Regions from separate parts of the Ruegeria sp. G5 genome, predicted to be linked through region 1. Evidence: riboswitches for the same ligand, from Rfam matches in the RefSeq annotation. Region 1 holds a riboswitch; each other region holds the start of a gene.
The links. A riboswitch is a leader RNA that binds a small molecule or an ion and turns the genes downstream of it on or off. The one in region 1 is predicted to bind cobalamin.
Positions count from the first base shown of each region.

Region 2: linked by a shared signal. The riboswitch ahead of ACR0BD_RS13760 (hypothetical protein) and the one ahead of ACR0BD_RS04810 (DUF1636 family protein) in region 1 are both predicted to bind cobalamin.
Region 3: linked by a shared signal. The riboswitch ahead of ACR0BD_RS07035 (DUF1636 family protein) and the one ahead of ACR0BD_RS04810 (DUF1636 family protein) in region 1 are both predicted to bind cobalamin.

Region 1 covers NZ_JBQFOK010000002.1:349,499-354,358, reverse strand. The annotation lists gene ACR0BD_RS04830 (TolC family outer membrane protein) at 1-565, opposite strand, end outside; gene ACR0BD_RS04825 (protein-L-isoaspartate O-methyltransferase family protein) at 662-1,315, opposite strand; tRNA gene ACR0BD_RS04820 (tRNA-Cys) at 1,544-1,617, shown strand; gene ACR0BD_RS04815 (NAD(P)-dependent oxidoreductase) at 1,661-2,635, opposite strand; cobalamin riboswitch at 2,763-2,968, shown strand; gene ACR0BD_RS04810 (DUF1636 family protein) at 3,062-3,442, shown strand; gene cobW (cobalamin biosynthesis protein CobW) at 3,439-4,494, shown strand; gene cobN (cobaltochelatase subunit CobN) at 4,498-4,860, shown strand, end outside.
Region 2 covers NZ_JBQFOK010000007.1:166,253-171,112, forward strand. The annotation lists gene ACR0BD_RS13750 (DNA polymerase III subunit gamma/tau) at 1-807, opposite strand, end outside; gene ACR0BD_RS13755 (protein-tyrosine phosphatase family protein) at 967-1,464, shown strand; gene ACR0BD_RS13760 (hypothetical protein) at 1,466-1,870, opposite strand; cobalamin riboswitch at 1,955-2,173, opposite strand; gene ACR0BD_RS13765 (alpha/beta hydrolase family protein) at 2,425-3,192, shown strand; RNA gene ffs (signal recognition particle sRNA small type) at 3,199-3,297, opposite strand; gene ACR0BD_RS13775 (bifunctional 2',3'-cyclic-nucleotide 2'-phosphodiesterase/3'-nucleotidase) at 3,337-4,860, opposite strand, start outside.
Region 3 covers NZ_JBQFOK010000003.1:228,768-233,627, reverse strand. The annotation lists gene ACR0BD_RS07055 (adenylate/guanylate cyclase domain-containing protein) at 1-211, opposite strand, end outside; gene ACR0BD_RS07050 (FecCD family ABC transporter permease) at 283-1,275, opposite strand; gene ACR0BD_RS07045 (ABC transporter substrate-binding protein) at 1,298-2,245, opposite strand; gene ACR0BD_RS07040 (ABC transporter ATP-binding protein) at 2,242-3,048, opposite strand; gene ACR0BD_RS07035 (DUF1636 family protein) at 3,045-3,401, opposite strand; cobalamin riboswitch at 3,503-3,712, opposite strand; gene ACR0BD_RS07030 (bifunctional enoyl-CoA hydratase/phosphate acetyltransferase) at 3,889-4,860, shown strand, end outside.

The DNA.
Region 1 (4,860 bases):
CTGTTCGTGTCACTTCGCCAACGTCGAAACGGTCTTGTGATGCGCGAAGTTCTTCGGCGGACACTTCCACATCGTTCAACTGAATCTGAACGGTTTCTTCTTGCAGAACCACCTGTAGATATGCGTTTACAGCCCGGAATAGAACGGCCTGTTCAATGTCGATCAAGTTCTGCCGTGTGGACAGAACGATCTCTTGCGCGGACTGCTTACCCAGAACCGAGAAGCCACCATCGTAAACCAACTGACTTAGCGCAAGGCCGGTGAAGAAGGTCGACGGCTCATTCCGTGTGACGACGTCATCCACCGAAGACCGGTTGTAATCCTGACTAATCTGCGCCGTCCAGTTGATGATTGGTCGCAAAGCGGCCAATGCGATTGCCACGTCTTCGTCAGCCGCGCGCAGCAGCGCACGGTTCTGTTCAAGTAGGCCACTGGTATTGTAGGCCCCTATCAGTGCATCCGTCAGATTATCAGCCCAAGCTGCACGACCGGGTATAACACTAAGCGCAACACCAGCCGTCAGCGCCAACGCCTTGACCAGCTTACCTCCCGCCTTCGAACTCATAACGAAATCCTCTCAAATCAAAAATTACGCTGCCCTGCCGACAGTTTGCGCGTTTGTTTTCAACTAATCAAGGCGACAGAATAAACTTACACAAAATTATAGCGAAAATGCACGATCCATGGAAAATGCCTTCAAAACCGGCGCATTGGCGTTAAAAGCGTGCCGCCATGTGACGCGGGCGCCAGATTTGTGTCCAATCCGGACAGTTCCCAGCTCACCGTCCATAAACAAACACGCAATCCGACCGTGATCCTTGAGCTGATCGGTCAGAGCAGCTGGAACCTGCTCGACTCCACCCTGAATCAAAATCACATCATATGGTCCATGTTCGACTGCACCTTGCTCCAACGGCCCCAAATGAACAATCGCGTTATCCGCATCCGCTTCCATCAGAACGGTCTGTGCTTCGGCAGCCATCGCCTCGTCTTCTTCGACCGCAACAACCAACTGTGCCATACGCGCGGCAACAGCCGTTGAATAACCCATAGCGGGAGCGATATCCAACACGGCCTCATCGTTGGAAATATTGAGGCTATCCAGCATCTTGGCCAGAGTACGCGGCTCTAGCATACAGCGCCCGTTCCCCAATTCGATTAGCCCTTCGACATAGGCGGCTTCACGCTGCGCGTCCGGCACAAAATTCTCTCTTCGGACTGTCAGCATCGCGTCGATGATTGGGAATTTGGTTACGTCAGAGGGGCGAATTTGGGTATCAACCATTGTGCGGCGCCGGGCTGCGAAATCTGTCATTGGGTCGCTCGTTCTGTTCCCTAGGATGTGTGGCTTGTGCCATATCCAGACAAAACCGGCAACGCCCCTGTCGATCAAACTAATCAAGCACGGACAAGATTTTTCAACGCGCCGCAGCCACCGAGTGTTCGGATACGTCTAAATTTGCCCTCAACCCTCTGGACGCCCCAGACGAAAGCTGCTAAAACGCCTGTTACACCACGGCAAGTATTTGATTTTACTTGAAAAGGCGAGTTGGCGGAGTGGTGACGCAGCGGATTGCAAATCCGTGTACACCGGTTCGATTCCGGTACTCGCCTCCACTTCACCGATAATTCAAAGCGCTGGATCGTGGCTCCACTTGCGTCATTCGGCCCCACGTCCACTTGGGATGACTTCGTAGCCTGCCTCTTCTGGTTCGTCGTCCACCATCTCGGGCGGGAAACCGGGGGCTGTGATGTTCAATCCTGTCGCGTCCTCAAGTCGGCGGATGATGTTCGGAGACAATTCGCGCTCGCCATACCGGGCGATGCCGTCCTCGAAAATATTGATCATGACAGGGTTTATTTCCAAGGGAACACCTGCACGGTCAGCTACTTCCTGAAAGAGACCGATATCTTTTTTCACAAGATCCATTGTGAATGAGATATCGCGTGACCCGTTCAAAATGACCTGGCTTTCCGTTTCATGCACAAATGACGTTCCCGATGAGATCTTGATTGCCTCATACGTGGTGTTCAGGTCCATACCGGCGGCCTTTGCGGTGACCAATGCCTCGGCGCAAGTGATCAGGTTTGCAGTTGCCAGATAGTTGGTCAGCACCTTCAGGACCGAGGCTGAGCCCAGATCGCCCGTGTGCAAAACGCGACGTCCCATCGTGGTCAGAAATGGCAGGATTCTTTCAAAGGTCTCGCGATCGCAACCGGCGAAGATCGAGATGTTTCCCGTCGCCGCTCGGTGGCATCCGCCGGAAACCGGGCAATCCACTGCGGCACCGCCGCGCGCGATCACTTCGGACCCAAGACGTTTGACCTCTGCTTCGTCGGTCGTCGACATCTCCATCCAGATTTTCCCGGGGCCGACTTCGGGCAACATCTCTTGCATAACGGCATCTGAGGCGGCAGGAGACGGCAAACAGGTGATTACTGCGTCGCAATCCCGCATCAGCTGCGCAGGGCTTTCGGCTGGCTTGGCACCTTTTGCGACGAACGCCTCGACAAGCGCTGAATTCAGGTCATGAACGGTCAAGTCGATTCCATTGCGCAGCAACGATCCCGACAGCTTGCCCCCCACATTCCCCAGTCCGATAAATCCAACCTTCATTCGCTGCGCCTCCGTCATCGCATTTCATAGGCATGCCAGCACGAGAAACCGACCAGATCATGCCGCCCAGCGACGCCGACAGGTCGCTTTTCATCCCACTCACCAACAGATCAGCGTAACGCGCTTGACAAGCGACCTGCCGGTGCCGCATGTCCCATCCGTTGGTGTCTGCATCGGCAGATGAAAAGGGAATGCGTCAGCGGTTATCCGTCAAACGCAGCCGCCCCCGCGACCGTGACCGGAGAGGGTGCCCAAAGCCACTGGCCGAATGGCCGGGAAGGCGGGACACCTGCCAGAGCCAGGCCTCTGACATCCGCAAGCCGGGAGACCTGCCAACAGCCGAAGTTGAAACCGGACGGGGTGTTCCGGTGTCGGGTCCATGTCGCAACGCGTGGCCCGCATGAGACCCCGTCCCCCGCAAAAGGATCTGGGGGGATGAGAGACATGACCGAGACCACACCGGTTGAGCTGCTGGTCTGCACAACGTGCCGGCGCGGCCTGCCTGTCGAGGATGACGCGCAACGTCCCGGCGCTTTGCTTCACAAAGCACTAGAACAAGCCGAACTGCCCGAGGGCGTAACCCTGAAAGCCGTTGAATGCCTGTCGAATTGCGATCAGGGCTGTTCGATCGTTTTGCGCGGCGGTCCGGACCGCTGGACATTCGTCTACGAGAATCTGAACGAAACCGATCATGTCGACGTGATCGTTGAAGGCGCAAGCAAGTATCTGGCGACCGAGGATGGCTTGGTCAAATGGCGCGAACGCCCCGAACACTTCCGCAAGAACTGCGCCTCACGCATTCCCCCGATTGGAGCCCTGAAATGAGCAATCTCGAAAAACTCCCCGTCACCGTGATCACCGGCTTTCTGGGCTCGGGCAAAACCACGCTTGTGCGCCATTTGATGCAGAACCCACAGGGCAAGCGCCTGGCCGTCGTGGTCAATGAATTCGGCGATGTCGGCGTGGATGGCGATATCCTGAAGTCCTGCGCCATTCCGGACTGCCCTGCAGAAAACATCATGGAGCTGGCAAATGGTTGCATCTGCTGCACCGTGGCCGACGACTTTATCCCGACAATCGAAGCGCTGATGGCGCTGGAGCCGCGCCCGGATCATATCCTGATCGAAACATCTGGTCTGGCGTTGCCCAAGCCATTGCTGAAGGCGTTCGACTGGCCGGATATCCGTTCGAAAATCACCGTGGACGGTGTCATCGCCCTAGCCGATGCCGAGGCCGTAGCCGCCGGTCGCTTTGCCCCGAATGTCGAAGCGGTAGATGCCCAGCGGATGGCGGACGACTCGATTGATCACGAAACGCCGCTGTCCGAGGTGTTCGAGGATCAGATCTCTTGCGCCGACATCATCCTGCTGACCAAACCCGATCTGGCCGGTCCGGAAGGGATCGCAAAAGCCAAAGAGGTCATCGCCGCAGAAGCCCCCCGCCGCTTGCCGGTTGTTGAAGTGGCCGAAGGGGCTGTGGACGTGCGCGTTGTTCTGGGCCTCGAAGCCGCAGCCGAAGATGACATGGACGCGCGTCCCAGCCATCACGACGGCCACGATGACCATGAACATGATGATTTCGAAAGCATAATCGTCGACTTGCCGGAACAGACGGACCCGCTGGATCTGGTCGCAAAGATAGAACGTCTGGCCAATGAGCTGAACATCCTGCGCGTCAAGGGCTATGCCGCCGTTCAGGGCAAACCGATGCGCCTGCTGGTACAGGCGGTTGGCGCCCGCGTCCGCCATCAATACGACCGCCCATGGGAACCCGGCGAAGAACGCCGCTCGCGTCTGGTGGTGATTGCCGAACATGACGACATCAAAGAGGCTGAAATCCGCGAAATCCTGGCGGGTGTTCCGGAAGCTGCCGAGTAAGCCATGCACGTCGTCTTCCGCGAAAGCCACGGGCTCGAGGAAACCGAGACCCCATTCGATCTGGGCCAGAGCCCGGCGGATCTGGTGGTGCTGTCCTTTTCGGACAGTGACCTTGGCGCTTTTGCGGCGGGCTGGCATCGCGGCGGCGGACCGGAGGGGCGCATGCCGACGCTGCGGCTGGCCAATCTGACGGCGCTGAAACATCCCTTGTCCGTCGACACCTATGTCGAACAGACACTAGAGGGGGCAAAGGGCATCCTGATCCGCCTGATCGGAGGGGTGCCCTATTGGGCCTATGGGTTGCAGCAGGTTCTGGCGCTGGCGCAGGCCAAGGGCATTGCTCTGGCCGTTCTGCCAGCGGACGGG
Region 2 (4,860 bases), on a different contig from region 1:
ACGCAGGATCATGTCCATTAGGTCCAGTACCCGGCCACGATCCGCCAGACCCAGCATCGCGCGGACCTGTTCAGCGCTGGTTTCTCCTGCACCATGTGAGATCGCCTGATCCAGCAGCGAGGTTGCATCCCGTGCCGAGCCTTCGGCGGCACGCGTGATCAGGGCCAGCGCGTCTTCGGCGATCTGCGCATTCTCTGCGGCTGCGATCTTGTTTAGAAGGCCGATCATGTCTTCGGGTTCGATCCGCCGCAGGTCAAAGCGCTGACAGCGGGACAATACCGTCACGGGCACTTTGCGAATCTCGGTTGTGGCAAAGATGAACTTTACATGCTCGGGCGGTTCCTCAAGCGTCTTGAGCAGCGCGTTGAACGCACTGGTCGACAGCATGTGAACCTCATCGATGATATAGATCTTGTAACGGGCGGACGCAGCGCGGTACCGCACACTGTCTATGATCTCACGGATGTCATTCACACCGGTGCGACTGGCGGCGTCCATCTCCATCACATCGACGTGGCGGCCCTCCATGATCGCCACGCAATGCTCACATTGCCCGCAGGGTTCGGTGGTTGGCTTGCCTTGTCCGTCAGGTCCAATGCAGTTCATGCCCTTGGCAATGATCCGCGCCGTAGTGGTTTTGCCGGTGCCACGAATACCCGTCATGATAAAAGCTTGCGCGATGCGGTCCGCTTCGAACGCGTTTTTCAGGGTGCGCACCATCGCGTCCTGACCCACAAGGTCGGCAAAGGTTTCCGGGCGGTATTTGCGGGCAAGCACCTGATAGGCGGGGCTGGGGCTGTCGGTCATGTCTGCTCTGTCGGATTCGTATCAAATTGCAGCGTAGAGAGCCCTGCCGCCCGCGTCCACCACAGCAGGACAGGAAATTCGCTTTGGCAGCCGGTCTATTGGCGGATACACCGGCCCTGCGCGGTGGTTCAGCGTTATGCGCAGGCGAAGGGAGAAAACATGGAGCGGTTCGCTATATATCCCGTCAACGTGGGTGAAGGCATGGTTGCGCTCAGCCCGTTGCCCGGTCGTGACGGGAATTACGCGCGGGATCTTCAGTCGATCCTGTCCTGGCGCCCCGATATGGTGTTGTCGATGACAACCGAGGCTGAGCTGCAGAGCGGCGGTGCCGGTTCGCTGGGTTCAGATTTGGCGCTTGGCAAAATCAAATGGGTACACCTGCCCATTGTTGATTTCGGCGCACCATCACCTGCGACTGAGGCCCTATGGCGGGACGTGTGTTCAGAGGTTGCCACAGCCTTGAAAAACGCAGGACGCATCCTTGTTCACTGTAAGGGCGGATGCGGCCGGTCTGGGATGATCGCCATGCGCCTGATGGTTGAACACGGAGAGCGACCAGATCAGGCGTTGGCGCGACTGCGAGCGGTTCGCCCCTGTGCCGCGGAAACGGATGCACAGTTGAAATGGGCCAGCAAACCAGCCCAAACGCCTCGTTGATTCAAGCGCCGGCGCGGTGTTCGTTGGATGCAGCCCGAGGCGCAAGTGCTGAAACCTCCAGCATGGCGCATGGCGGGTTCACCAAAAATCCTGCGGGTCTGGTTGTGAACACTGTTCCGAACATCATGTCTGCGTAGCCGTCAAGTTGGTCCGTAGAAACATCCGGGTCTGTATCGCAGAACACCCGGATTTGCGCGGGATGCGCCCGAAAACGGGCCGTGCATCCGGCAGCGCAATGGGACAGGTCGCTGCTGCCTTCGATTTCGAATGCATCTGTTGTAACTGGTTTAGCGCTTGCCGTTGCTTCTGCTAACGCGCGCGCCATGCGTGCCAGAGCAGGGCAAGGTTTGCCGGTTTTTTGGCACACAGTTGCGGTGTATTCGTGTGTTTTGGTCTTCCAGATCATATTGCGCCCTCCGCGCGCGGGACGAAGGGTGTGGATCAGGTAGCTCAGCCATGCTGCAGACCTGCCCGGACACCCCGCCCGAGTTTCGGTTTTCGTGCGATGGCAGGTCTCCTGACTTGCGGGTCGTTGCTTTGCTGACCTTCCCAGCCGTCTGGCCAGTGGTGTTTCAGCATCGCTCACCGCTTACAGTTGCGGGGGCAGTCTCGGATTTGGTCTGATCCGGCATCGCCGGGTGAACCGCACCGTGTTCCCTTTTCATCCGGCCCCGGCATCGGGGCAAGAACCATCACCCAATCGCTAGCGGGTGCATGGCCCCCGAGTCAAGCGAACTGTGGCCAAAACAAGTGGACGTTTGGTCAAGCAGAGTGGGTCTTGACTCCGAAGGATAGAACGTGGCGATTTAGGTGAACTAAGCAGTTTAGAATAGCCAACGCAGCACCATGTTAGACGTCAAGCCACCGGTAATGACCGAAGATTTTCGCATCCCGATCGGCGATGCGCATTTGTCTGCGCGTTTGTACCTGCCAGTTGCCGACCCGTAGATCGCAGTAGTCATACATGGTGCGACTGGTGTGCCGCGTGATTATTACCAGCATTTTGCGCGTTGGCTGGCTGAAGAGCAGGGGATTGCCTGTCTGACCTATGATTACCGCGCGTTTGGCCATTCAATGACGGGCCGCATGCGCAACGCTAAGGTGACGATGGCTGATTGGGCCCTGACAGATATGCCAGCCGCCCGAGCGGAAATGCGTAAAAGATATCCGCGAGCCAAACACTGGAGCATCGGTCATTCCCTGGGCGGGATGCTGGGCCCTGTTCAACCCGATATCGAATTTATTGACCGTATGATTTGTGTCTGCTCGGGACTTGTGACGGTTAACGATCATCCTTGGCCATATCGGGCGTTGGCATCGCTGTTCTGGTACGGTCATGCGCCATTGACTGTAAAGGCCCTTGGCTACCTGCCCGGCAAAGCATTGGGTTTTGGAACTGACCTTCCTGCGCCGGTCTACTGGCAATGGCGCAAATGGTGTACGGATCCTCGTAGCTATTTGCCTGATATAGGCACTTCGTTACCAAAGGCGCGCTGGGTCGAATGGCAAAAGCCGGTCGATCTGTTCAGCTTTGCAGATGACCAGACTGTCCCACCCAAGGCCGTTTGGCGACTTGCCGACCTATACGGTCCGACCGCGCGTCGGCATCTTTTGACGCCGCGGGAGTTCGATTTGGAGAAAGTAGGGCATATCGGCGCTTTTGCGCGTCGAAATGCAGCCGTCTGGCCGCGGCTTATTGCAGCGCAGTCCACAACAAACGACTTGTAAGGAATTAAGTGAGAGGTTGGACATCGACCCAAGCGGGGCTCGTTGTGGCTGCTTCCTTCCGGACCTGACCAGGTTGGCGAGGCGCTCGCCCGCGCCAACCTCTCGACAGCCGATATAGGCGCGCAATGCGCAATTGGCAACCCGTCAGAGCGTCAAGCGGACGATCAGGAACCCTTCACTGTCATGATCCAGGATTACCGGCTCATAAACGCTTAGCTCATCAAAGTGCTGTTGCGCCTGCAATCCTGTTTTCAATACCGCATATGCACCGGGCACAGGGTGTAACCTGAAGGCAGGGGGCGTTTTTTCCAATGGATCGGGCGGCAAAACACCGCTCAGGTAATCCCTCACAATATGTTGGATAGGCAGTACCGGCAGTGGAACATGCGTTGCGCGGCCAACAAACGGAAAGTGGCCGCCACCGTTGGCCCGGTAATTGTTCAGGGCAACAACGAATCGTTCTTTGTCCTCGACTGGTCGGCCGTTGAACCGAAGATCTTTGATACGGTTGGCATCGGAGGTCATCAATCTACCCCGCGCATCGAATCTTGCCGGTTTCGACAGGTCGATCTCATAGGTCAAGCCGTGCAGAACATCGAAATTGTACCCTGCGCGTAGCGAATTCACGAGCTCCGTCTGATGCCCTGGCAACATCTGGTTTAAAACGCCGGCTGACATCTCCAGCCAATCTCTGATCTGCAGGCCGGTTACTACTGTGGCCTGCATCTGGTTTGGAAAGACGTTCAAATCGGCGACATGGCGCAGGCATAACTTTCCTGCGGCAATGTCCGTGAAACAGCGTGGTCCAGCCCGACCACCAAACTTCGAAGGAGATACTGCCGACAGAACGGGCAGCATTGCAAATTCCGTTCCCCCTAGGTGCGCCCTTAGTGCTGCGACCTGCGCTGCCGCAACCAGCGCCAACCCGCGATCTTGCGCGCAAAAGCTAAAGTAGCTGTGCAAATGCGTGGTGGTATGCCCTACGGTTTCATTGGCGTGTTCGCGTGTTCGCGCATGGCCTTCTGAAAAAATCTTCACTATTTCAGGGTCTTCCGTGATCGGTTCTTGCGATGTGGCCGGGTTAACTTCGCGCAGACAGGAGCTGTGGTCTATGACCGTCCATCGGTCATTTGCTTCATGGCGCAATGTCAGATCAATCACGCCAAGATGTGACCCTGCGCTGCCTGCCATGACAACTGGTTTCCCATGAACCCGCCCTTGAATGTTGTCCACGAACGCCAGCCCGTCATGCGCCGAGCCGGGCAGCGTCAGATGCGTATGACCCGCGATGATCGCGTCAATCGCTTCGATGGCGGCAAGAGGGATGATTGCGTTTTCAAGGTTGGTATCCGCCTCGACCTCTCCCAGTCCAGTATGCGCAAGGGCTATGACTATGTCACATCCGGCTGACTTTAAGGCCCGCGCCGTATTTCGGGCGCTGATCAGTATGTCATCAATTTGGACAAGGCCGCCAATATGGTGTGCCTCCCATTGCGCGGTTTGGGGGGGTAGAACCGACAGCACGCCGACTTTGATTGGGATATCCCGGCCATTCAAACGCACTGTTCGCGTCAGGATCGTGTGTTTGCCCCAGCTGCTTTTGCGATCAAGCCTGTCTGCGTTGCTGCAAATCACAGGGCAAGAAGACTGAGAGATGACGCGGTCCAG
Region 3 (4,860 bases), on a different contig from region 1:
GAGGTGTACTAGCTGTGCTTTCAGGCAGCTGTTTCATGCTTTCGATAGCGGCCAGAAGAATTTTCCGATGCCCGAGAGAGACACCGATTTCCTTGAGGTCATCATTTGTCAGAAGCGGCAAAGCACGACCGTCGACGTCATTCTCCAAAAACGCGTCAGTATACTGGTCCAGTCCAAGTTCTTTCAGCCAAGGGCCGACCTCAAAACTCATTCTGAGATCATGCGGTCGAATCCGTTTTTGATCAAGCGGAGCGAATTGTGCCCACATGGGACATGAGCGCGTCATCGTTTTTGCTTGGCTGTGCGCAAAAGCAGAATGAAAACGAATACCGAACCCAAAGAAGTCGTTACGATACCCACAGGTAATTCCTGCGGGGCAAGTATGAGGCGGCTGAGTATGTCGGACCCGGTCAACAGGACCGCCCCAACAACTGCCGCTGTTGGAATCAGATGGTGGTGCAACGGGCCGGCGATGCCGCGAGCAATGTGCGGCACCATCAGGCCTACAAACCCGATAACGCCCGCTACTGACACGAATGCAGCCGTCGCCAGTGCCGCAACGAAGAACATTTTGAACCTCAACCCCTGAACCGGAACACCCAACGTCGTTGCCGTCAGATCACCGGTGAGCAAAGCGTCCAGCCAACGCCCTCGGTAAAGTGCGTATGCCAGAACCAGCAGCAAACCGGCGCAGACCAATGGAAACATCTCCCATCTGGCCAGACCGAGACCACCCAGCATCCAGAAAATCACAGAATGCGCCGCGCGATTGTCTCCGGCAAAAATCAAATAATTGGTTACTGCGGAAAAAAGAAATGACACCGCGAGCCCGGCCAATATCAGTTTTTCGGGTGCACTGGTGCGCAAGCCATGCACCAAAGCCAGCACGATGCCCGAGGCCACCAACCCTCCGCAAAAGGCGGCCAGAGGCAAAGTCCAGACCCCAAGAATATCGCCGGTAACGGTGATGACAAACACAGCCCCTGCCGCCGCACCGGAAGACAGCCCGAACAAAAACGGATCGGCTAGGTCGTTTCGCGTGGTGGTCTGCAACACTACGCCGACGACGCCGAGGCCTGCGCCAATAACCGCCGCGAAAAGAGCCCGCGGTAAGCGCAGATCGAACACGATGCGATGACGGGGGGACATTTCGCCAACTGACAGACCGGTTCCCAACAGAACGGCATCGAAAGTCTCCGACACAGGTATGTGGGTCGTTCCGTAGACTGTTGAAACCAACAAGAGGGCCGCCAGAATGGCCGCCCCCCCAAGCAATGTCAGACCCAAGTGCCCCAACTTAATTCAGGTCAGGATGCATGGCCCGCGCCATTTTCGAGATTGCCTCGATATTTGCGGGTCCGGGTGTCAGTTCCTCGTAACGCAAGCCGATCCAGCGTTTGTTTTTCACGGCATCGGTTAGGGACATAACGGGGTGTTCCTGAAGAAACCTGAACGTGTCTTCGGCACCGTTTCCTGTTTGATAGTCCAGCAATACAAGGAATTCTGGGTTGGCGGCGGCTACAGTCTCCCATGACGTGCGACCCCAACTGGTGTCCATGTTATGGGTTACGTTTTCTCCACCCGCCGCCGCAATCATCGCATCCGGTATTGCAAATTTACCTGCGGTAAATGGCGCGTCTGCCGGACCATCCAGAAGAAAGACGCGAGGTTTTGTAAGACCCGCCGTTTGTGCTTGGATTTTGGCAAGCTCATCTCTCCAATCTCGAACCAAGGTTTCGGCTTTTTCTTCGACATGCATCACTTGCCCCAGGCGCAATACATCGTCGAACAAAAGGTCCATGCTGGCCACCGGACGGTCTTTGTTGATGTGGACACAGCTTTCCGTAAGGATCATTGTCTTGATCCCGAACGGTGCCAAAGTATCCGGCGTCACCTCGCCACCAGGTCGCATGCCATAGTACCATCCGGCAAAAAACAGGTCTGGCTCTGCCGCAACCAGATTTTCGATGGTGGGATATTTCGGAGCAAGTTCGGGAATGTCACCTCGCAGGGTATCGAACTCGGGGCTTGTCTTATACCAACCGGTGATACCTGTAAGACCTACGATTTTGTCTTGCAGACCCAAGGCAAAAGCCATGTCGGTCATGTTCATATCATGAACAACCAGACGTTCGGGTTGTGTTTCGAACACAAGCGGTTCACCGCAATTGTCGACGGTGATTTCATGCGCTGCAACACCGCCTGTCATGGCTGCAATCAAAGCCATAGACACAACTAGTTTCATTCAGGGGAACTCCGGTTAGAATTTGAAACAGAGGATTTTCGGATATCGAGCGCCGGGATCTCGCGCCCTTCGTGGTGAAAGCGCAGGTACTCAACGCCAAAGGTGTCACGTACCCGCTCAGCTGTCAGAACGTCGGCCACTGCACCAAACCCGGACAGCCTCGCAGATTTCATCAATGCCACATGGGTGGCGAACTCAGGGATCATGACCAGATCATGAACGATCATCACCACGGTGATTCCAAGATCTGCAATCAAGGAAAGCATTCGACCCTTGGCGTCCGGATCCAGATGGTTTGTCGGCTCGTCCAGAAACAAAAGCGACGGTCTTTGTGCCAGCGCACGCGCAATATGCGCCCGTTGGCGTTCACCACCGGACAAAACGGCCATACGCTTGTTCGCCAACGCGGTCAGACCAGTACGATCGAGAATGCGGTCTAAATCCCGTGCGTGCTGATCGACAGAGCGGTCTGCCTGGATCGGTATCTGGCCCAAAGCAACATAGTCTTTAAGGAACAAGCGGCCGTCGGGCAGCTCTTGCTGACTGACAACTGCGATCATCCTTGCCCGTTCGACCGCCGACAATGCGCGAAGACTACGCCCTTTGATTTCTATATCGCCGTGAACCAGCGTCTCTGCGCCACATAGCAGGTTCAAAAGTGTGGTTTTGCCCGCGCCATTCGGCCCCGCAATTGCAAGGATAGAGCCTTCCTCAAGGTCGAATGAAACATCCTGCAGCAACGCCTCACCGGATTGGGCAAAATAGCTTACGTCACTGGCCTGCAAAAAGGTTTTCTGGCTCATTTCTCTGGCCTCACAACCAAGGCAGGTATGCGCGCCAGCGTCTTTTCGTATAGGGCGGCAGGTCGATCTGAGGCGTTTGTCCAACCGTCGACGCTTTTATCATATTGGCGCGCAAATTCGGCCAGAGCATCGAGGTCTTGCGCCGTTTCAATTCCTCCAAAGAGGTAATGTGCTTTTCCGTTTCCCTGAAACCCAACCGTGGTTGGGGATGCACATCCGGCCATGCAATCGACGGTTCGGATGACAAAACTACTGGGAAGTTCCGGGCGCAAAGCCGCTGCAATTGCGTCGGCGTTCACGGTCCCGCGACAGGTTGAGCATACCAAAAGAACGTGATCTGCCGCGTTAGACATGGCACGGCCTGCTGAACGCCCGTGAGCCGGGTGATTTGGAAACGATGCCAGCCGGCGTATGCAGCGCCATGATGCCTCCTTCCAGGACACCCCGCCCCGGGTTGGTTACACTTCAGATGGCAGGTCTCCTGACTTACGGATCAACGCTATGCCACCCTTCCCGGCCCAAGTGGGCCAGTGGGAAATTGGCGTCGCTCACCGCTTACAGTTGCGGGGGCAGTTACGGATTTGGCTCGAGTTCACGCGCCTCACCGTATTCCCTTTTCATCCCTGGGGCTCAGCCTTTGGGAACCATCTGTCGCGTCATTGCCCGAGATCGTATTTCTGGTCAATACGAAAACAGACGTAATCGAATTGTCGCAATTTCATGGGAATTAGTTATGGCGCTTGACCTGACTGACCCGAAGCCTACAACGGCGACGACCTCTCAATTCCAGATCAGCGTTCCTTGCAACAGACCCGCTGCCAACAGCAAAGCTGACAGATCATGAAGATATTGGAAAATCGGACCTTTTCACAACTGAACGTCGGAGATCAGGCACAGTTGACGCGGTTGTGCACAGTAGACGACCTATATGCCTTTGCGTCAGCATCGGGCGATCACAACCCGCTGCACCTTGCTGCCTATGACGGGGATGGGGATGGGCGACCAGAAGCGATCGCCCCTGCGCTTTGGCCAGCAGCGCTTATCGCCGCTGTTTTGGGTAATATTTTGCCGGGTGCGGGTACACAGACCCGTCGCGTGGACTTAACGTTTCACGCACCAGTGGTGGCCGGTGATGAGCTGACTGCCTTTGTCACAGTCGCTGAAAAGCGCGACGACGGCGATTTGGTATGCACAACAGAAGTACACCGAGTGGGCGATAATATTCAGGTGCTAAGCGGTTCTGTTCAGGTCACGCCGCCGACCCAACACATGGAATTCGACTCGGTCGAAGTGCCGGGTCTTGTGGTACAGCGGCATCGCCATTTTGATGCTCTGCTTGAAAAAGCCCGACCGCTGGAGCCGATGCCAACTGCCGTGGTGGCACCCGAGGATCCAAATTCGCTTGGGGGCGCGCTGCTTGCCTATTCCAACGGGATCATTTTACCCATTCTAGTGGGCGATCCAGACAGAATTGCCAAGGCTGCCGCAGAGTTGGATGCCGACTTGGACGGGATCGAAATCGTCGAGGCAACTACCCACAGGTTGGCAGCACACCGTGCGGTTGATCTTGTTTTCGAGGGGCGCGCGCAGACCTTGATGAAGGGATATCTTCACACGGATGAACTGCTGCACGCCGTCTTGCGCCGTGAAAAAGGGCTGCGCACGGGGCGTCGCTTGTCGCATGTTTTCGTTATGGACGTTCCCGGCATGTCGCGCCCGATTATGGTTACAGACGCTGCGGTGAACATCGCGCCGGATTTGGAAACCAAGGCGGATATTGTCCAGAACGCTATTCATCTGGCCCATTCGATC